3 regions of the Kitasatospora sp. NPDC127116 genome follow, and region 2 is predicted to be linked to each of the others. Evidence: riboswitches for the same ligand, from Rfam matches in the RefSeq annotation. Region 2 holds a riboswitch; each other region holds the start of a gene.
What was found. Region 2 has a riboswitch for S-adenosylmethionine ahead of ACFVHV_RS23845 (aminotransferase class V-fold PLP-dependent enzyme). Riboswitches for the same ligand answer to the same signal wherever they lie in the genome.

Region 1 (6,757 bases), on a different contig from region 2:
CCCTGCCCCGGCCCGTGTGTCGGGCCATGCGTCGGCGCGGGGCCGTCGGCAGCGGCGGGCGGGGCGGCCGCGGCGTCGTCCGCGACGGTCCAGCCCGCCACCTGGGCGGCCAGCGCGATCGCCCCGGAACCCTCCGCCTCGGCCCAGGCCCGCGCCCCGTCCGGGCCGTCCAGCGGAACGCCCGCGCTGCGGGCGGGCCCCAGCGCGCCGGCCGCCGGATCCCCGGGAACGGCGTGCTGGAAGGCCGTGCACGCGGTGGCCAGCAGGTGGTCGAGCATCCGGTCGCGGGCCGCCACCGCCGCGCCGGGATCGTCCGGACGGCGCCGGGCGAACGCGCGCAGCAGGTCGTGGAAGCGGTAGCGGCCGGGGAAGGGCGACTCCATCATCGCCACGTCCACCAGGGCCTCCAGCAGGTCCTCGGCGTCGTACTCGTCGAGGTCCAGCAGGGCGGCCGCGGCCTGCAGTCCGAGGTCCGGACCGTCCACCGAGGCGGCCAGCCGGAACGCCCGGGCCTGGGCGGGCGTCAACTGGCGGTAGCTCAGCTCGAAGGCGGCCGCCACCTCAAGGTCGCCGATGCGCAGCTCGTCGATCCGTCGGCGCTCGACCGCCAGCCGGCGGCCCAGCGTCTGCACCGTCCAGCTCGGCCGGGCGGCCAGCCTGGCCGCCACGATCCGCACCGCGAGCGGGAGGTGGCCGCAGACGAGCAGCAGCTCCCGGGCGGCCTCGGCCTCGGCGGACAGCCGTTCGGCGCCGATGGTGCGGCCCAGCAGTTCGAGCGCCTCCTCGGGTTCGAAGACGCCCAGGTCGGCCTGGACGGTCGCGGGCAGTCCGGACAGCCGGGTGCGGCTGGTGGTGAGCACGGCGCAGCCGACCGCGCCCGGCAGCAGCGGTCTGATCTGCGCCGTGTCGTGGACGTTGTCGAGCACCAGCAGCAGCCGCCGGCCGTCCACCACCGAACGGAACAGCGCCGAGCGGGCGTCCAGTCCGTCCGGCACCGCGTCGGCCGGCACGCCGAGCGCCACCAGGAAGCCGCTGAGCACCGCCTCCGGGTCGGCCGGGGTGGCGTCGGCGCCCCGCAGGTCGACGTACAGCTGCCCGTCCGGGTAGGCCTCGCGCACCCGGTGGGCGACGTGCAGGGCCAGCGCGGTCTTGCCGACCCCGCCCATGCCGACCACGGTCGCGATCGCCAGCGCCTGCTGGCCGGGCGCGCCGAGGGCCCCGCCCAGCCGCTCCACCAGCACCGTACGGCCGGTGAAGTCGGCCGCGTCGGGCGGGAGCTGGGCCGGTCTGGGGGCCGGCACGCCGTTCCCGGCCGGGGCGGCGGCGGGTGCGTCCGGCGCCGCGGGTCCGCCGGCCGGCTCCGGCGATCCGGCCCCGGGCGCGGTCCGCTCCGCCGGGCCGGGCACGGGCGCGGCCGGCCCGGGCAGGGCGGACACCGGCCGCAGGACCGGCGCCGGGGCGGCCAGCGCCGGGTCGCCCTCCAGGATCCGCTGGTGCAGCAGGTCCAGCTCCGCTCCGGGCGCCACGCCCAGCTCGGCCAGGAACAGCTGACGCGCGCCGCGGAACACCGCCAGCGCGTCCGCCTGCCGCCCGGCCTGGTACAGCGCGCGCATCAGCAGCCCGTACGCCCGCTCGTGCAGCGGGTGTTCGGTGGTCAGCGAGGTCAGCTCCGGGATGCACCGGGAGTAGCGGCCGAGCGCCAGGTCCAGGGCGATCCGCTCCTCCAGCAGGGTCAGCCGCAGCTCCTGGAGCCGCTGGCGCTGGCGCTGCGCGAACGGGCCGGGGATGCCGGCCAGCGGCTCGCCCTGCCACAACTCCAGTGCCTGGTTCAGCAGATCACGGGCCTGCTGCGGCTGCCCGGCGGCCGCCGTGCGCTCGGCCTGCGCCGCCAGCTCCTCCGCCTGCGCGGCGTCCACCGCGTGCTTGGGCAGCACCAGCCGGTAGCCGTCCCCGACCGAGGTCAGTACGGTCGGAGCGTCCGGTTCCTCGCCGTGCAGCACCTTGCGCCACCGCCAGGCGTACGTGCGCACCGTCGTCATCGCGGTGCCCGGCGGCTCCTCGCCCCACAGGGCGTCGATCAGGTCGGTGGCGCTCGCGCCGTGGCCCGGCCGCAGCAGCAGCACCGCCAGCATCGCCTGCTGCTGGGGGCTGCCCACCTTCAGCGCGGTCGCGCCGCGCTGCGCTCTCATCAGTCCCAGCACCGAGAACCGGAAATCATCCATCCCTGCACCTGCCCGCCTCATGTGCTCGCCCCCGTCCGCGCACGTGCCGCCCCCCGATTCGATGAGCCCCTATCAACCCACGGCACCCCGCGGATGTCGAGGGATCATCGACCCGGTGGTGATCCGGCGTTGATCGGCCGTGACCACAATCGACGGTGTGGCGCCCGCAGTCGGCCCGGCCCCGACCGCCGGACCCGCCACGTCCCCGGTCGCCCGGCCGCCGTCCGGCCGACCACCACGGCTCTCGGAGGCGGACCCCCATGAACACCGACCTGCTCCACCGGCTGCTCGACGTCGACCCGGCCGCCGGACCGGTCGACCTGCTCCACCGCGCCCGGGGCGAGCGCCATCTCCCGTACCTGGTGCTCGCCGCGCTCGCCCGGGACGGCGTCCGGATGGGCCGGCACGCCCGCGCCGAGCTGCAGCGCGCCCGCGACCGGGCCGAGTGCTACGCGGGCGTCGCGCGCGACCTCGCCGACGCCACCGGGGTCCGTCCGATCCGCGACCTGCCGCTGGCCGGCTACTACCCGCCCGACCTGCCCCGGCCGCTGGCCGAGCTCGGCCTCGTCAGCCCCACCGAGGCCACGCTCTGGCAGGCCGTCAACCGGCTGGTCACCGATCACCCGGTGGAGTCCGTGGAGGTCACCCTGTTCGGCGAGCGGCCCCGGCACACCGCCGTCACCCTGCGCTGGCCGGGCGAGGACCCGCTGCTGGACCCGTGGTACCAGGTACGGGTCGCCACCGCCGCGCTCACCGGCGACCTCGCCACCGTCCCGGTCCGCCCCTACCTGGCCGCCGACGACCACGTGGAATGCCTGATCGCCCTCGCCGAGGAGGGGCTCGGGCGGGCCTTCCTCGCGGGCGACGTGATCGACGTGGCCCAGCTCGCCGGGCAGCCCTTCGACCCCGTCGAGACCGCCGCGGTGGTCGCCGCCTACCGGCTCGCCCCGGAGGCCGCCGCCCTCCTCGACCTCGCCGCCGAACACGTGCCGCTCGGCTCCCTGCGGGACGTGCGCACCGTCCTGGAGACCGAGGTCGCCCCCGAACGGCGCCGCCGCCGCGGCCGCCACCGCCCGCTCCGGCCGCGCCACGGCACCCTGCTGCGCCGCACCGTCATCCGGCACCGGTGGGACGAGGCCCTGCTGCTCCCGGCCGGCGACGCGACCCTGCTGCTCACCCCGGTCGCCGACTACCTGCTCGGCCCTGAGGGCACCCGGCCGACGGCCTCCGAACGCGCCGCCGCCCTCGACGCCCTGAATGCCTGGGACGCCACCGCCCCCGGCGGCCCGGACCGGGCCCCGTGCACCGGCCTGTCGGAGCCGCGCCACCGCTGAGCGGGCCCGCGGGCGGCGGCCGGGGGTGGGGGCCGGAGGTGGGGGTCGGAGGTGGGGGGGCTTGCCGAGCGGCCCGGGAAGTCTTGTATCGTTCCTGGCGAATCATCCAGAGGGGTGGAGGGACCGGCCCTACGAAGCCCCGGCAACTCCCCGTTCGACCCGGCGTCCGAAGTACGCGCCGTGCCGTCCGGGGGCAGTGCCAACTCCGGCCTGTCGCCACTGTGGCGCGGGAAAGATGAGGAGACACGGTGCTCTCTGTGCTGTCCTTCGCCCGGGCGCTTCCCGCCCCGGCGCTTTCGCGTACCCGTCTCGTGCCCGGCGCAGGCATTCGGCCGTTTCCCCCGGCCCGTCCTCGCTGACCACACCCCCCGGCTCCCCGCCAGGAGCCGCCGTGAGCAGCGACCGTCCGCTGCTCCGGGCCCCGAGACTGGAGTACCCCCACATGGAGAACACGAGCGGCGTCGGCGTGCTCGACAAGGTCACCTCGATCCTCGGCACCCTGGAGGCCGGCCCCGTCACGCTGGGCGGCCTGGTCGCCGCCACCGGCATGGCGCGGCCCACCGCCCACCGGCTGGCCGTCGCACTCGAACACCACCGCCTGGTCAGCCGGGACACCCAGGGCCGGTTCATGCTCGGCCCGCGGCTCGGCGAGCTCGCGACGGCGGCCGGGGAGGACCGGCTGCTGGCCGCGGCCGGCTCGGTCCTCACCCAGCTGCGCGACATCACCGGCGAGAGCGCCCAGCTCTACCGCCGGCAGGGCGAGGTGCGGATCTGCGTGGCCGCGGCCGAGCGCCTCACCGGCCTGCGCGACACCGTTCCGGTGGGCGTCACCCTCCCCATGAAGGTCGGCGCCGCCGCCCAGATCCTGCTCGCCTGGGAGGAGCCCGAACGGCTCCACCGCGGACTGCAGGGCGCCCGCTTCACCGCCACCGCGCTGAGCGGGGTGCGGCGCCGGGGCTGGGCCCAGTCGGTCGGCGAGCGCGAACTCGGGGTCGCCTCCGTTTCCGCGCCGGTCCGCGGCCAGTCCAACCGGGTGGTCGCCGCCGTCACGGTCTCCGGCCCGATCGAACGCCTCACCCGGCACCCCGGCGCCCACCTCTCCCAGGCCGTCGTCGAGGCCGCCCACCGGCTCACCGAGGCCCTGCGCCACCCCTGAGCGGGGGCTCCGCCCGCGTCGGGGGCCCCGCCTGCCCCGGGCTCAGGCCCGGGGCAGCAGCACGGCGCGGGAGGGACGCGGGATCCGGCTGATCACCGAGCCGATCAGGGTGCCGATCGACACCCCGAAGACCGCCGACACGGCCGTCAGCACCGACTGCGCGCCGTTCCCGACCTCGATCTGCGCGGTGTGCAGCAGGCCGAAGGAGCCCGGTACCACGATCCAGAACGCCGGGAGGTAGAGCACCTGCCAGAGCGGACCGCCCGGCAGCCAGTGCACCAGGGTGGCCGCGGCCGCGGCGGTGACCGCGCCGGCCAGGCCGCCGACCGCCGCGCCGTGCGCCGACCCCACCACCACCTGGACCGTGACGCTGACCGCGATCACCACGACGATCCACGGGACGGCCGAGGGCGGGGTGTTCACGCTGACCACCACACCCGCCACCGCGAGCGCCAGCCCCAGCGCGATCACCCACCAGCTCGGCCTGGCGACCTGTACGTCGGCCAGCGCGGCGGCCGGCACGCCGGCCGCCGTCGCGGCCGCGGCCACCCCGGCGAGGAACAGCGCCAGCTGCACCGCACCGGACACCAGCCGGGCCGTACCCGCGCTGGACGCACCCGCGGCGATCTCCGACAGCCCGGTGACGAGCAGTCCGCCCGGCAGCAGGATCGCCAGCGTGGCCACGATGGTCCGCAGCGGGCCCTCCAGCAGCCCGGCCCGGGCGAGCGAGAGGACCAGCAGCGCGACCAGGAAACCGGCGGTGACGGGCAGCAGCGGCCGCAGGTACGGCAGCCGCCGGGCGAGCACGGTCAGCCCCACGACGATCAGCGAGCCGAGCCCGGCCGCCAGCACGTTCGCCGCCACCGGCTGCAGGAAGAGACAGACCCCCACCCCGACCGGCAGCGCCCCGAGGTCCGACACCCACGCGGGCCGGCGGGCCGGCGCCCGCCGGATCCCGTCCAGCTCGGCGAGCGCCCGGGACCCGTCGAGCTCGTCCGCCCGCAGCCGGTGCACCAGGTGGAGGACGTCGGCCGTCTGCTCGAACCGCAGCGCGGTGCCGACCGGCTGGAACCGGGTGGCGTCGTCCGGCCCCAGCGCGACGAAGAGCCCGTTGGTCAGGGCGGCGACCCGTACGTCCGGCGCCCCCAGCGCCCGCCCCAGCCAGTGGAGTTCCTCTTCGACGTCATGGACGGGCAGGCCGCCGCCCAGCAGGGCTTCGCCCAGTTCGAGCAGCAGACGGCGGAGCGGGTCGGGCGGGGCGTCGATGCCCCGGACCGGGGGAGACTTGCTTGGCATGGCAGGTATCGTCCCATCCCGCCCGAATCGGTCCGACTCTGCCCCGGTCTGATCGGTTCTGCTCACCGTCCGCCCGTGACACCGCCGGGCGCTGTCACGGGCGGACGGTGAGCACCAGCTTCCCCGTGACCCGGCCCTTCTCGCCCTCGGCGTGGGCCTCGGCGGCCTCGGCGAGCGGGTAGGTGCCGGAGACGTGCACGCGCAGCTGTCCGGACTCGGCGAGGGTGGCGATCGCGGCCATCCCGGCCCGGTCGTGCTCGACCAGCAGGGTCTTCGCCGTCACGCCCAACTCGGCGGCACGCTCGGCCAGCCCGTCGAGGTCGTGGGGCAGGATCGACACCAGGACGCCGCCCGGCCGCAGCGTCTCCAGGGAACGCAGCCGGTCCTCCCCGCCGAGCGGGTCGAGGACCACGTCGACGTCCCGGGCCTCCTGCGTGAAGTCGGCGGTGCGGTAGTCGATCACCTCGTCCGCGCCCAGGCCCCGGACGAAGTCGTGCTTGGCGGCGGACGCGGTGCCGATGACGTACGCGCCGCGCGCCTTGGCGATCTGCACGGCGACGTGCCCCACGCCGCCGGCCGCCGCGTGCACCAGGACCCGCTGCCCGGGCCGGACCCCGGCGGTGTCGACGAGGGCCTGCCAGGCGGTGAGCGCCACCAGCGGGAGCGCGCCCGCCTCGACGTGGGTCAGTGCGGCGGGCTTGGGCGCGAAGGCCCGGGCGGGGCCGGTGACGTACTCGGCGTGCGAGCCG
Region 2 (6,757 bases):
CGGCGGAGCCGTGCGGCTCCGGGAGCTTCTCTTCTGACATGTCGTGGCTCATGACTTCTTGGCCTTGGTGGTGTGGGCGGCGACCCAGATCGCGACCGCGATGAGCGTGCCGAGGCCGAAGATCCAGCCGAACAGACCCTCGGTCACCGGACCGAGGCTGCCCAGGGTGAGACCGCCGGGGTTGGGCTCATCGTTGGTGGTGTGGCGGACGAAGGCCACGATCTGCTTCTTCTGCTCCTCGGGCATGGTGGTGTCCGGGAACGACGGCATGTTCTGCGGGCCGGTCTGCATGGCCTCGTAGATGTGCTTGGCGTCCACGCCCTCGAGCGACGGGGCGTACTTGCCCTTGGTCAGGGCACCACCCTGGCCGGCGAAGTTGTGGCACTGGGCGCAGTTGGTGCGGAACAGCTCGCCACCCTTGGAGATGTCCTCGGGGTTGGTCGAGGTGAACTGCTCCTCCGTCGGGGTCACCGGGCCGGGACCGAGCGAGGCGACGTAGGCGGCGAGCTGGTCGATCTCGGCCTGCGAGTAGATGTTCTTCTTGCGCGGGACCTGGGCGCCGGGCTGCTGGGCGGGCATGCGGCCGGTGCCGACCTGGAAGTCGACAGCGGCGGAGCCGACGCCGACCAGGCTCGGACCGTCACTGCTGCCCTGGCCGTTCATGCCGTGGCAGGAGGAGCAACCGACGGCGAAGAGCTTCTTGCCCTCATCGATCGCGAGCGACTGCGCGGCGACGTCGGCCTGCGCCTTGTCGGCGGGCGCGAACGCGGCGTACAGCCCCCCGGTTGCCGCCAGGGCGAGAAGTAGGACGACCAGCGCCGCCAATGGGTGGCGCCGTCGTGCGGAGAGCTTTTTCACGGAATAACCCCGGTGTCAGGATCTGGTCGACTGGTGGGTGCACCCGGCGGCCGGTCTGGCCGGCACGAGGCTGCCTGTCTAGGGCTGCGCGCGCGGTCGGTCGGTGGGAGCGTCGGCACCGGCAGAAGCGGCCCGTCGCCGGTGAGGGCGGGGGCCGCAGCCGGTGGCCAGCGACCTGATCAGCTGGTTACTTGATCAGGTAGATGGTCGCGAACAGGCCGATCCACACGACGTCGACGAAGTGCCAGTAGTACGACACGACGATCGCCGCGGTGGCCTGCTCGTGCGTGAAGCGCTTGGCTGCGTACGTCCGTCCCAGGACCAGCAGGAAGGCGATCAGACCACCCGTCACGTGCAGCCCGTGGAAGCCGGTGGTCAGGTAGAACACCGTGCCGTACGGGTCGGAGGACAGCGACAGGCCGTCCTTCTTGACCAGCTCGGTGTACTCGAAGACCTGGCCGCCGATGAAGACCGCGCCCATGGCGAACGTGAGGATGAACCACGCCCGGAGCTTCTTCACGTCACCGCGCTCGGCAGCGAACACGCCGAGCTGGCAGGTGAGCGAGGAGAGCACCAGGATCGTGGTGTTGACCGAGGAGAAGGGCACGTTGAGGGCGTGGGCCTTCTCGGTCCAGAACTCCGGCCCCTTGACGGAGCGGAGCGTGAAGTACATCGCGAAGAGGGCCGCGAAGAACATCAACTCGGAACTGAGCCAGACGATCGTTCCGACGCTGACCATGTTCGGCCGGTTGACCGATCCGTGCGCGTGCCCGGTTTCTACTGCTGTTGCTGTCGCCACGACGGACATTATGTCGGTCCCTTATTCCGTCTTCACGTCGGGGGGTGTCCCTCGGAGTGTCCGGTGCGTGCGGTATGCCCCCTTGGGGGGTGCCGGGGTGCCCGGACGGGGGTTGAGCAGCGGCGTGTCCCTTTTCTGATGGTTCCTCGGAGGGGCCTGCGACCCCGTTGCCCGGCGCGTCGCTGCACGGTCGGAGCAGCCGTGGGAGGTAGGGGGACGGGCCCGGGGTCGGCCGTACGGGTGGACTGGACGGGATCGGGTGACGGGCCGTCCTCCGGGCGGGTGAGCCCGGGGCGCGGCGGCTCGGGACGGATCGTGCGCGAGGGGGACTCGGCGGAGGGTGATCGGGAGTAGCATCCGGATCAGGCGAACGTGGTCCGGATCACACTTGAGGGAGCAGGGTCCATGGCGTACACGACCGATGAGACGCTCACCGTCCTCGTCTACAGCGACGACCGCAACACCCGCGAGCAGGTGCTGACGGCGCTCGGCCGTCGGCCCGCCGAGGATCTTCCGGAACTGTCCTACCTGGAGTGCGCGACCACCCCCGCGGTGCTCAAGGCACTGGAGAAGGGGGGCGTGGACCTCTGCGTGCTGGACGGCGAGGCCGTTCCGGCCGGGGGGCTGGGGCTCGGGCGCCAGCTCAAGGACGAGATCTACGGCTGCCCGCCGGTGCTGGTGCTGATCGGCCGGCCGCAGGACTCCTGGCTCGCCGCCTGGAGCCGGGCGGACGCCGCCATCTCCCGCCCGGTGGAGCCGGTGGCGCTGGCCGGGGCGGTCGCCACCCTGCTGCGGGCGCGGCTGGCGAAGCGGACTCCGGTCGTCCGCTGAATTCCCCCCCGGCAACTGGAAAAGAGAGGGGTAGAAGCGGCCCCTTCGCTCGATAGGCTGGCTCCATCCGTACGGACGTCCCCCCGGAGCGGGGAACCGACAAACAGCTGGAGTCAGCCATGGTGAACGTGAACCCTGCGAACGGCGGTAGCGACCCCGCGCAGGTGATCCGCACCTGGCCGGACCTCCTGGCCGCGCTGTTGCAGGGGGAGGACCTCGACCGCGCGTCCACCGCGTGGGCGATGGACCGGATCATGAGCGGCGAGGCGTCCCCCGTGCAGGTGGCCGGGTTCATGATCGCTCTGCGGGCCAAGGGCGAGTCGGTCGAGGAGATCGCCGGCCTGGTCGACGCGATGTACGAGCACGCCGAGCCGCTGGAGATCCCCGGACCGGCGGTGGACATCGTCGGCACCGGCGGGGACCGGGCGAAGACCGTCAACATCTCCACCATGTCGGCGATCGTCGCGGCGGCCGCCGGCGCCAAGGTGGTCAAGCACGGCAACCGGTCGGCCTCCTCCGCCAGCGGCTCCTCGGACGTGCTGGAGAAGCTCGGGGTGGCGCTGGACCTCTCCGCGCAGCGGGTCGCCGAGGTGGCCGAGGAGGTTGGTCTCACCTTCTGCTTCGCGGCCAAGTTCCACCCCTCGATGCGGCACGCCGCCACCGCGCGGCGCGACCTCGGGGTGCCGACCTCCTTCAACATCCTCGGCCCGCTCACCAACCCGGCCAGGGTCACCGCGCACGCCATCGGCTGCTTCGACACCCGGCTGGCCGGGCTGATCGCCGGGGTGCTGGCCGAACGGGGCGCGACGGCGCTGGTCTTCCGCGGCGACGACGGGCTGGACGAGCTGACCATCACCACCACCTCGCAGGTCTGGCTGGTGCGCGACGGGGTGGTCACCGAGACCACCTTCGACCCGCGGGACGTCGGCATCGAGCTGGTCGGCATCGAGGCGCTGCGCGGGGCGGACGCCTCGTACAACGCCGAGGTCGCACGGCGGCTGCTGGCGGGGGAGCACGGGCCGGTGCGGGACGCCGTCCTGCTGAACACGGCGGCGGCGCTGGTCGCGCTGGACCTCGGCGAGGCGCCGCTCGCCGAGCAGCTGGCGGCCGGCATGGAGCGGGCCGCGGAGGCGATCGACTCCGGTGCCGCGCAGGACCTGCTGCGACGCTGGTCGGAGGCCACCAGCCGGATCTGAGGCGGTAGTTGGGGAGCCCGTGCCGGAACGCCGGCACGGGCTCCCGCGCTGTCCGGATGCTGGATGCCCGTTTGACCACCCGATGGACGCGGCCTAGAGTCTTGGCCAGGTCATGAGTGACAGTGCGAAGCCCCAGCTGGCTGTCCGGCAACCCTCCGTCCGTGGCGGGGTGCCCTGGGTGAGGACCGGGTCGTCACGGCAAGCCGTCCGTGCGACAAGCGCGGACGCCCGACGACTAGCACTCCCGGGGTCCCTCACCCCTGAAGGAGTGCATCCTCATGTCCCCTCTCGCCACCACCGAGACCTGCGCCCCGCTCGCCGTCCTCGGCGCCGACGTCCAGGTCCCGCTCGCCAACGGTGAGAAGGTCGGCTACGCGGCGCTGGACTACGCGGCCAGCTCCCCGGCGCTCCAGCGGGTGTGGGACGACGTCGCCGCCTACGCGCCGTACTACGGCAGCGTCCACCGCGGGGCCGGGTACCTCTCCCAGCTGTCCACCGACCTGTTCGAGCAGAGCCGCCGCACCGTCGGCGAGTTCCTCGACCTGCGCGAGGGCGACCAGGTGGTCTTCACCCGGGCCACCACCGACTCGCTCAACCTGCTGGCCGCGGCCCTTCCGGCCGGCACCCGGGTGTTCGCCTTCGAGACCGAGCACCACGCCTCGCTGCTGCCCTGGGCGCACGCCGGACTGGGCGTCACCTACCTGCGGGCGCCGCGCTCCCGGGCCGAGGCGGTGGCCGCCCTGGACGCCGCCCTCGCCGGGGCGCCCGAGGGCCCCAAGCTGCTCTGCGTCACCGGCGCCTCCAACGTGACCGGCGAACTGTGGCCGGTCGCCGAGCTGACCCGGACCGCGCACCGGCACGGCGCCCGGGTGGTGCTGGACGCCGCCCAGCTGGCGCCGCACCACCGGGTCTCGGTCCGCGAGCTGGACGTCGACTGGATCGCCTTCTCCGGCCACAAGATCTACGCGCCGTTCGGCGCCGGGGTGCTGGCCGGCCGGGCGGACTGGCTGGACGCGGCCGAGCCGTACCTGGCCGGCGGCGGGGCGACCCGGACGGTGGCCCGGGAGAGCGACGGCTCGGTGGCCGTGCAGTGGCACACCGGCCCGGCCCGGCACGAGGCCGGCTCGCCGAACGTCATCGGCGCCTACGCGATCGCCTCGGCCTGCCGGGCCCTGACCGAGGCCGGCTTCGATGCGCTGGAGGCCCGCGAGCAGCAGCTGATCGCCCGGCTGACGGCCGGGCTGGAGCGGATCCCGCAGGTCAAGGTGCTGAACCTGTTCGGCTCCGACTCCGCCCGGGTCGGCGTGCTGTCCTTCGTCGTCCGGGGCTGGAACAGCTCGCACTTCTCGGCCGCGCTGTCCGCCGAGTACGGCATCGGGGTGCGCGACGGCCTGTTCTGTGCCCACCCGCTGGTGCGCACGCTGCTCGGGGACGAGGACGTCGCCCCGTCCGAGTGTGGCGCGCCGGAGCCCTCGCTGCCGGGCGAGCGCAGCCTGAACGCGATCCGGGTGAGCTTCGGCGCCGGGACGCCGGACGAGCACGTCGACCGCTTCCTGACCGCCGTCCGGGAGCTGGTCACGGACGGGGCGGCCTGGAACTACCGCAACGAGGGCGGGCGCTGCGTCGCGACCGTGCAGATCGACCGGGGGCGGCGCGAGGGCTGAGCGCTACTCGTCCAGGCCGAGGGCGAAGGCGGCTTCCAGGTCGTGCTGGGAGTAGGTGCGGAAGGCGATCTGGGTCTCGGTGTGGGCCACGCCCGGGACCTTGTTGAGCCGGCCCGGGATGACCTCGGCCAGGTCGTCGTGCCGGCGCACCCGCACCATCGCCACCAGGTTGTAGCCCCCGGTCACCGAGTAGACCTCGCTGACGCCGTCGATGGCGGCGATGGATTCGGCGATCTCCGGGATGCGGTCGACACTGGTCTTGATCAGGACGATGGCGGTGATCACAGTTCGGGCTCCTTTGTGGGGTGCCGCCAGCGTATCGGGCGTCGGCCGGGTCGTCGCGGGGGGTGGCGAACCACGGTGCAGGCGTAGAGGAACCCGGCCGAGAAGCCGATCACGTGGACCAGGTACGCCACCCCGGGCCCGGCCGAGTGCACCGACCACCACTGCAGGGCGAACCAGAGGCCGAGCACCAGCCAGGCGGGGAACCGCAGCGGCAGGAAGAGCAGCAGCGGGACGAGGGTGGTGACCCGGGCCCGGGGGTGGAGGCGCAGATAGGCGCCGAGCGCGGCGGCGATCGCCCCGGAGGCCCCGATGAGCACCCGGGTGGAGTTCGGCGAGTGCGCCTCGGCGAGCGCGAAGCCGTACGTGGTCAGGCTGCCGGCGGCCAGGTAGAAGACGGCGTACCGGGCCCGGCCCAGCCGCCGTTCGACGGTGGGGCCGAAGACCTGGAGGAAGAGCAGGTTCCCCAGCAGGTGGAGCCAGCCGGCGTGCAGGAAGAGCCCGGTGAGGACGGACAGGGCCGGGTGCTTGCCCGGGGTCGGGGCGGCCGGGCAGCCGGGGACCGGGTCGGGGGCCTCGGCCAGCTGCGCGGCGGTCAGCGGCCGCCCGGCCAGCACCTCGGCCGGGACGGCGCCCCAGCGCTGCTCGTACCGCTGCTCCGCGCAGACCCGGGCCAGGCCGGTGCCGTACAGCGGGTTGAGCCCGGCGGCCGGGCCGAGCAGGAAGACCAGGGTGTTGAGTGCGATCAGGGCGTAGCTGACCGCCGGGACGGTCGCGGCCGGGCGGCCGCCCCGGGCGGCGGTGTCGTCGGGGACCGCGAGCGCCATGCGGCCAAGCATCCCTCCGGGCGCCGCAGGTGACACGGCGGTTTACGGCAGGTGGACCAGTGCGGGTGTTCGGGCGACCGGTGGCCGCGATGGTTGCCCCAGGCAATAGGCTTGGGGCGGGCATTCCCGCCTCCCGCCGCCGATGCCGGGGCTCCGGGGGGAGCGCCTGGCCCACGAAGGGACCACCCGAGAGGACCCCCCGATGACCGTCCCCGCCCTGACCGCCGAGACGCGCTGGCGCTGCACCCTGTGCGGCAACCTCACCCGCTTCGACGTGACCCGCACCGCGCGGGTGACCGA
Region 3 (6,757 bases), on a different contig from region 2:
CTGGCTGAAGAGCAACCTGGTGAGCACCGGGCTGACGTACCCGGACCCGGGCAGGATGAACCGCACCCCGGTGTTCCAGGACTTCGCCGCCGGGAAGGTCGCGATGCTGAACGGGCACCCGACGCTGCTGCGGATGGCGACCGCCGGGAAGATCGACTTCGGGACGGCGCCGATCCCCAAGAAGGACGGCGTCGGGCGGACCGGGAGCCTCGGGGTCGCCGACTGGATGATGGCGTTCAAGGCGAACGGGCACAAGAACGAGATCAAGAAGTTCCTGTCCTTCGTCTACGGCAAGGACAACCAGCTGAAGTTCGACGAGCAGTACAACCTCCTGCCGGTCACCCAGGACGCCTTCGCCCAGATGTCGTCGGACCCCAAGCACGAGGACCTCAAGCAGTTCGCGGTCGGGCTGGCCAACGCGAGCTTCTACCCGTTCGGCGACCCGGCCTGGGGCGAGGTCAGCAACGGGATCAAGGCGGGGATCGGGCAGGCCGTCACCGGCGATCCCAAGCAGGTGCTCGGGGGACTGCAGGACGCGGCGGTGAAGGAAGCGGCCAAGGTCCGCAAGTAGGACCGGGGACCGGGGCGGGGCCGGGACCCGCCCCGGCCCCGCTGGGGGTGCTGCTTCAGGGGAGCGTGATGGCGTAGGCCTTGCGGAGGGTCTCGTGGACCGTCCAGGTGGTGCGGTCGCCCTCGCGCAGGACCGCGCAGTCGCCGGGGCCGACCTCCAGGGTCGGGCCGCCCTCGATCTCGATGGTGGCCCGGCCGCTGAGCACCACGAACATCTCGTCCGCCTCCACGTCGGTGACCACACCGGGGGTGATCTGCCAGAGACCGCGCAGGTGGCGGCCGTCGGCCGACTCGGACAGCACCTTGCCGGTGACCTCGGGGGAACCGGAGACGACCTGGGACGGGTCCAGCGGGTCGGGGTCGAGGTCGGCGGTGGGGACGTGCAGGGCGAAGCTGGGCGTGGTCATGGGGGTGACGGTAGCCGGGCGCGGGGAGCGGTGGGGCGAGCAGGGTGTGTCGGGGTTGCGCGCGAGAATGACACTCCGTAGCGGTGGACGGAGGTGGTTCCGGTGGGCGAACCGGGTGGGCTGAGTGAGCGGGAGCGGGCGGTGCTGGCGCTGGAAGGGCGGCAGTGGCGTACGGCGGGGGCCAAGGAGCGGGCGATCCGGGAGGAGCTGGGGCTCTCCTCGACGCGGTACTACCAGGTGCTGAACGCTCTGCTGGACCGGGAGGCGGCGTTGGCGCACGCGCCGGTGCTGGTGAATCGGTTGCGGCGGATTCGCGAGGCCCGGCGGGGGGCCCGGTGACGGGACGGCTCCAGGGAGGACGGCCGGGCGCCGGGTGGGTGCGGAGGGGGCGGTCCGGGGTAGGGGCTTCGGTATGGGTTTTGAAGAGATGTTCGTGCCGGGGACCGAGGCCGGCCGGGACGGGGTGCGGGCCGTCCTGGCGGCGCCCGGGGACGCCGTGATCGGGTTGGACTTCGACGGGACCTTGGCGCCGATCGTGGCGGATCCGGGGCGGGCGCGGGCGCATCCGGGGGTGGTGGGAGCTCTCCGGCGGCTGGGCTCGGTGGTGGGGGCCGTGGTGGTGGTGACGGGCCGGCCGGCCGCGGTGGCGGTGGAGTACGGGGGGTTCGCGGGGCTGCCGGGGGTGGTGGTGCTGGGGCACTACGGGGCCGAGCGGTGGGAGGACGGGAAGCTCTCGGCGCCGGAGGCGCATCCGGGGGTGGCGCGGGTGCGGGACGTGCTGCCGGTGGTGCTGGAGCGGGTCGGGGCGCCCGAGGGGACGTGGGTGGAGGACAAGGGGCGGTCGGTGGCCGTGCACACCCGGCGGACGGCGGCGCCCGAGGAGGCGCTGCAGCTGCTGCGGGCGCCGGTGGGGGACCTGGCGGCCGAGCACGGGCTGGTGGTGGAGCCCGGGCGGCTGGTGCTGGAGCTGCGGCCGCCGGGGGTGGACAAGGGGGCGGCGCTGACCGGGTTCCTGCGGGAGCGGGGGGCCCGTGCGGTGCTCTACGCGGGGGACGACCTGGGGGACGTGGCGGCCTTCGCCGCGGTGGAGAAGCTGCGGGGCGAGGGCGTGGCCGGGGTGCTGGTGTGCGCCGGTGCGGTGGGGGACGCGCCGGTGCGGGAGCTGGCCGACCGGGCGGATCTGGTGGTCGCCGGGCCGGAGGGGGTGGTGGAGCTGCTGGGGGCTCTCGGGGAGGCGCTCACAGGGCGTTGAGCTGGTCCAGGAACCACTGCTGCGGGGGGAGCGCGGTGGCCGCCGCGGCCAGGCGGCCGGTGCGGTCGGCGCGCTCCTTCGGGTCCATGGTGAGAGCGGCGTGGAGGGCGTCGGCGGTGGCGATGACGTCGTAGGGGTTGACGGTGAGGGCGTCGTCCTTGAGTTCGGCGTGGGCGCCGGCCTCGCGGGAGAGGACGAGGGCGCAGCCGTTGTCGGAGACCACCGGGACCTCCTTGGCGACCAGGTTCATGCCGTCGCGGATGGGGTTGACCAGGGCGACGTCGGCCAGGCGGTAGGCGGCGAGCGAGCGCGGGAAGTCGTCGTCGACGTGGAGGAGCAGCGGCTGCCAGGCGGGGGTGGCGAATTCGGCGTTGATCTCGTCGGCGAGGCGCTGGACGGTGGCCGTGTAGTCGCGGTACTCGGCCAGGTCGGTGCGGGAGGGGTAGGCGAAGGCGATGTGCACCACCCGGTCGTGCCACTCGGGGCGGGTGCGGAGCAGGTGCCGGTAGGCCTGGAGGCCGCGGACGATGTTCTTGCTCAGCTCGGTGCGGTCGACCCGGACGATGGTGCGGCGGTCGCCGACGGTCCGGCGGAGGGCGGCGAGGCGTTCGTCGACGTCGGGGCGGTGGGCGCGTTCGCGCAGGAAGCCGGCGTCGGCGCCGAGGGCGTGGACGCCGAGGCCCGTGGTGCGGCCGTCGAGGGTGACGGTGAGCGCGTCGTGGTCGACGGTCGCGTCCAGGAGGTCCTCGCAGCAGGCGGCGAAGGCGCGGGCCCAGCGTTCGGTCAGGAAGCCGGCCCGGTCGGCGCCCAGGATGCCGGTGAGGACGGCCCGGGCGACGTCGTCGGGCAGCATCCGGTAGTACTCGGGCGGGGCCCAGGGGGTGTGCGAGAAGTGGCCGATCCGCAGGTCGGGGCGGGCCGCCCGGAGCAGGGCCGGGACCAGGGAGAGGTGGTAGTCCTGGACGAGGACCGCGGCGTTCGGGGCGGCCTCGGCGGCCAGGGCCTCGGCGAAGGCCTCGTTGTACGCCCGGTAGGCGGCCCACTCGGTGCGGAAGCCGGCGTCGAAGGCGGGTGCCGTGGGGGTCGCGTAGAGCAGGTGGTGGACGAACCACAGGGTGGAGTTGGCGACGCCGTTGTAGGCGCGGGCGAAGGTCTGCGGGTCGATGTCCAGCATCCGTACGGCCTGGCCGCCGACCTCGTGGCCGGCCAGGTCGAGGCGGCCCCGCGGCGCCTCGGCGGCGGCTCTGCGGTCGGCGTCGTTGAGGGCGGCGCAGACCCAGACGGCGTTCGGGTCCGCGATGGCGGAGAGGCCGGAGACCAGTCCGCCGCCGCCGCGGCGCAGGGTCAGCGTGCCGTCGTCGGCGGTGCTGAAGGACACCGGTCCCCGGTTGGAGGCAACCAGGACGGGGGCGGTGCCGGTCGCGCTCGAACGGTTGGTCGTGAGATCGCCCATGGTTGGGATGTTGCCGGGGGTTCGGGGCGGCAAACCCCTCAATGACGGGTCGCGTATTCGGGGACGGTGTGCATCGGGGGGCGTTCCAGGGCGGTCACCGGGTGGGTGTGGGCGGTGAAGGCGCGGGTTTCCGGGTCGCGGGTGAACTGGGTGAGCTGGGGGTGGACGAGGTCGGCGGAGGCCTTGAGGCGGTGGGTGCGGTCGAGGCGTTCCAGGGCGGTCCGGTAGATGGTGGCGGCCATCCGGCCGAGGGCCTGGCCGTCCTGGTGGCGGTGGTGCCGGACGCCGACGTCCACCTGGGCCAGGGCGTCCAGGCCGGCCAGTTCCAGGGCGTCGACCAGCAGGCCGAGTTCGACGCCGTAGCCGGTGGGGAAGGGCAGCCGTTCGAGCAGTGAGCGGCGGGCCGCGTACTCGCCGCCGAGGGGCTGGACGAAACCGGCGAGTTCCGGCCAGTGGAGGTTGAGCAGGGGCCGGGCGACGAGTTCGGTGACCCGGCCGCCGCCGGCGGGCAGGACGGCGCCCTCGGATTCCAGCGGGCGGTCGTACATGGCCTTGACCAGCTGGATGGACTCGTCGGTCAGCAGCGGGCCGAGGATGCCGGAGACGAGGGACGGGTCGAATTCGCGCAGGTCGGCGTCGACGAAGCAGACGATGTCGCCGCGGGTGACCAGCAGCGAGCGCCAGAGCACCTCGCCCTTGCCGGGGACGGCGGGCAGCCGGGGCAGGACGGCGTCGCGGTGCTCGACCCGGGCGCCGGCCTCGGCGGCGACGGCGGCGGTGGCGTCGGTGGAGCCCGAGTCGACGACGACGAGTTCGTCGACGAGCGGGAGGCGTTCCATCAGCTCGCGGCGGATGGTGCGGACGATGTCGCCGACGGTGGCCTCCTCGTCCAGGGCGGGGAGGACCACGCTGACGGTGCGGCCGGTGCGTTCCTTGGCGGCGAGGAGGGTGCGGACCGGCCGGTCGGCCGCGCTCCAGGAGCGGCGGCGCAGCCAGGACGCCGCCTGCGGGAGGAGCTCGGGAATCGGTTCGGCGGGCACGGAGGTCTCCTCGGCGGGGTCGGTGGGACGGGTCATCTCGCGTGGCGGACGGACCCGTTCAGGATTGACGCCTTCGGATACAGTCTTCGTACAGCGGTCGGACCTTTGCACGCCGGGGTCGCCGTTGAGCATCACCACAATTTCACAAGCTCATCCAGAGGGACTGAGGGAACGGCCCGTTGACGTCCCGGCAACCTTCCCGCGCGGCTGTCTGTCGACAGGCCCCGGCGGGACAGGTGCCAATTCCGGCCTGTGGCGCGACCGTGCCACGGGGAAGATGAGGAGAGAGGCCTCGCCATCATGGCTATCGACACCGCCGCACCCTCCCCCAGCCTTCGGCCGGGGGGACCCCCGCCCGTCGACCTCGGCCCCGCCGCCGCGCTGTCCTGTCGCGAGTGCGGCACCCGCTTCCCGCTCGGCCCCAGCTTCGCCTGCCTGGAGTGCTTCGGCCCGCTGGAGATCGCCTACGAGTTCGGCAGCGAGGGCGCCGAGGAGCTGCGCAAGCGGATCGAGGCCGGTCCGGCGTCCATCTGGCGGTACGCGCCGCTGCTGCCGGTTCCGGCCGACGTGGCGTCGAAGCCCAATCTGAACCCGGGGTGGACCCCGCTGGTGAAGGCGGACAACCTGGGCCGGGAGCTCGGTTTCACCGCCCAGCTGCACGTCAAGGACGACTCCGGGAACCCGACGCACTCGTTCAAGGACCGGGTGGTCGCCTGCGCGATCGAGGCGGCCCGGGCGTTCGGGTACACCACGCTGTCCTGCTCCTCCACCGGCAACCTGGCCGGCGCGGTGGGGGCGGCGGCGGCCCGGGCCGGGTTCCGGTCCTGCGTGTTCATCCCGCACGACCTGGAGCAGGGCAAGGTCGTCATGGCCGGGGTGTACGGCGGCGAGCTGGTCGGCATCGAGGGCAACTACGACGACGTGAACCGCTTCTGCTCGGAGCTGATCGGCGATTCGGCCGGCGAGGGCTGGGGCTTCGTCAACGTGAACCTGCGGCCGTACTACGGCGAGGGTTCCAAGACGCTGGCGTACGAGATCTGCGAGCAGCTCGGTTGGCGGCTGCCGGAGCAGATCGTGATCCCGATCGCCTCGGGCTCGCAGCTGACGAAGATCGACAAGGGCCTCCAGGAGCTGATCAGGCTCGGCCTGGTCGAGGACCGGCCGTACCGGATCTTCGGTGCCCAGGCCGAGGGCTGCTCGCCGGTGTCGGCCGCGTTCAAGGCCGGCCGGGACGTGATCAAGCCGGTCAAGCCGGACACCATCGCCAAGTCGCTGGCGATCGGCAACCCGGCCGACGGCCCGTACGTGCTGGACATCGCCCGCCGCACCGGTGGCGCGGTGGAGGACGTCACGGACGCCGAGGTCGTGGCGGCGATCCGGCTGCTGGCGCGGACCGAGGGCATCTTCGCCGAGACCGCGGGCGGGGTGACCGTCGGCGTGCTGAAGAAGCTGGTCGAGACCGGGCAGCTGGATCCGGCCAAGGAGACCGTCGCGATCAACACCGGCGACGGCCTGAAGACCCTGGACGCCGTCTCCGACGCCGGGATGACCGCCGTCATCCGCCCGACGCTGGACTCGTTCCGCGCCGCCGGCCTCGCGTCCGCCTGAACCACCCGATCGGCCCCGCCCCCGCAAGGAGAGTCATGAGCGCCAACGTCCGCATTCCCACCATCCTCCGCACCTACACCGACGGTGCCGCCGTGGTGACCGCCGAGGGTGCCACCCTGGCCGAGGTCGTCGCCGACCTGGAGAAGAACCACCCGGGCATCTCGGCCCGCATCCTGGACGACACCGGCAAGCTGCGCCGCTTCGTGAACGTCTACGTGAACGACGACGACGTGCGTTTCGCCGAGGGCCTGGCGACCGAGATCGAGGACGGCGCCGGCATCTCGATCATCCCGGCGGTGGCCGGCGGCTGCTGAGCCTTCGCGACCAACCCGCGGTCGCCCGCGCGTACGGAATTCCGTTTCCCGTATGCGCGGGCGACCGCTGGCATTCCGGCCGGAATATTTCCCGGTCGAGTCGGAGTAGAGTG

Region 1: linked by a shared signal. The riboswitch ahead of ACFVHV_RS33630 (IclR family transcriptional regulator) and the one ahead of ACFVHV_RS23845 (aminotransferase class V-fold PLP-dependent enzyme) in region 2 are both predicted to bind S-adenosylmethionine.
Region 3: linked by a shared signal. The riboswitch ahead of thrC (threonine synthase) and the one ahead of ACFVHV_RS23845 (aminotransferase class V-fold PLP-dependent enzyme) in region 2 are both predicted to bind S-adenosylmethionine.

What each region holds. Positions count from the first base shown of each region.
Region 1 covers NZ_JBHXTL010000115.1:16,052-22,808, reverse strand. The annotation lists gene ACFVHV_RS33640 (BTAD domain-containing putative transcriptional regulator) at 1-2,222, opposite strand, end outside; gene ACFVHV_RS33635 (hypothetical protein) at 2,483-3,556, shown strand; SAM riboswitch class I at 3,656-3,798, shown strand; gene ACFVHV_RS33630 (IclR family transcriptional regulator) at 3,999-4,712, shown strand; gene ACFVHV_RS33625 (threonine/serine exporter family protein) at 4,755-6,008, opposite strand; gene ACFVHV_RS33620 (NADP-dependent oxidoreductase) at 6,103-6,757, opposite strand, start outside.
Region 2 covers NZ_JBHXTL010000062.1:27,939-34,695, forward strand. The annotation lists gene ACFVHV_RS23820 (Rieske 2Fe-2S domain-containing protein) at 1-40, opposite strand, end outside; gene ACFVHV_RS23825 (c-type cytochrome) at 49-858, opposite strand; gene ACFVHV_RS23830 (heme-copper oxidase subunit III) at 1,046-1,666, opposite strand; gene ACFVHV_RS23835 (hypothetical protein) at 2,063-2,488, shown strand; gene trpD (anthranilate phosphoribosyltransferase) at 2,608-3,684, shown strand; SAM riboswitch class IV at 3,793-3,911, shown strand; gene ACFVHV_RS23845 (aminotransferase class V-fold PLP-dependent enzyme) at 3,963-5,348, shown strand; gene ACFVHV_RS23850 (Lrp/AsnC family transcriptional regulator) at 5,352-5,633, opposite strand; gene ACFVHV_RS23855 (rhomboid family intramembrane serine protease) at 5,630-6,457, opposite strand; gene ACFVHV_RS23860 (hypothetical protein) at 6,660-6,757, shown strand, end outside.
Region 3 covers NZ_JBHXTL010000009.1:69,766-76,522, reverse strand. The annotation lists gene ACFVHV_RS06015 (extracellular solute-binding protein) at 1-571, shown strand, start outside; gene ACFVHV_RS06010 (cupin domain-containing protein) at 627-977, opposite strand; gene ACFVHV_RS06005 (DUF3263 domain-containing protein) at 1,071-1,316, shown strand; gene otsB (trehalose-phosphatase) at 1,405-2,229, shown strand; gene ACFVHV_RS05995 (trehalose-6-phosphate synthase) at 2,216-3,682, opposite strand; gene ACFVHV_RS05990 (glucosyl-3-phosphoglycerate synthase) at 3,721-4,758, opposite strand; SAM riboswitch class I at 4,870-5,006, shown strand; gene thrC (threonine synthase) at 5,023-6,330, shown strand; gene ACFVHV_RS05980 (ubiquitin-like small modifier protein 1) at 6,366-6,644, shown strand.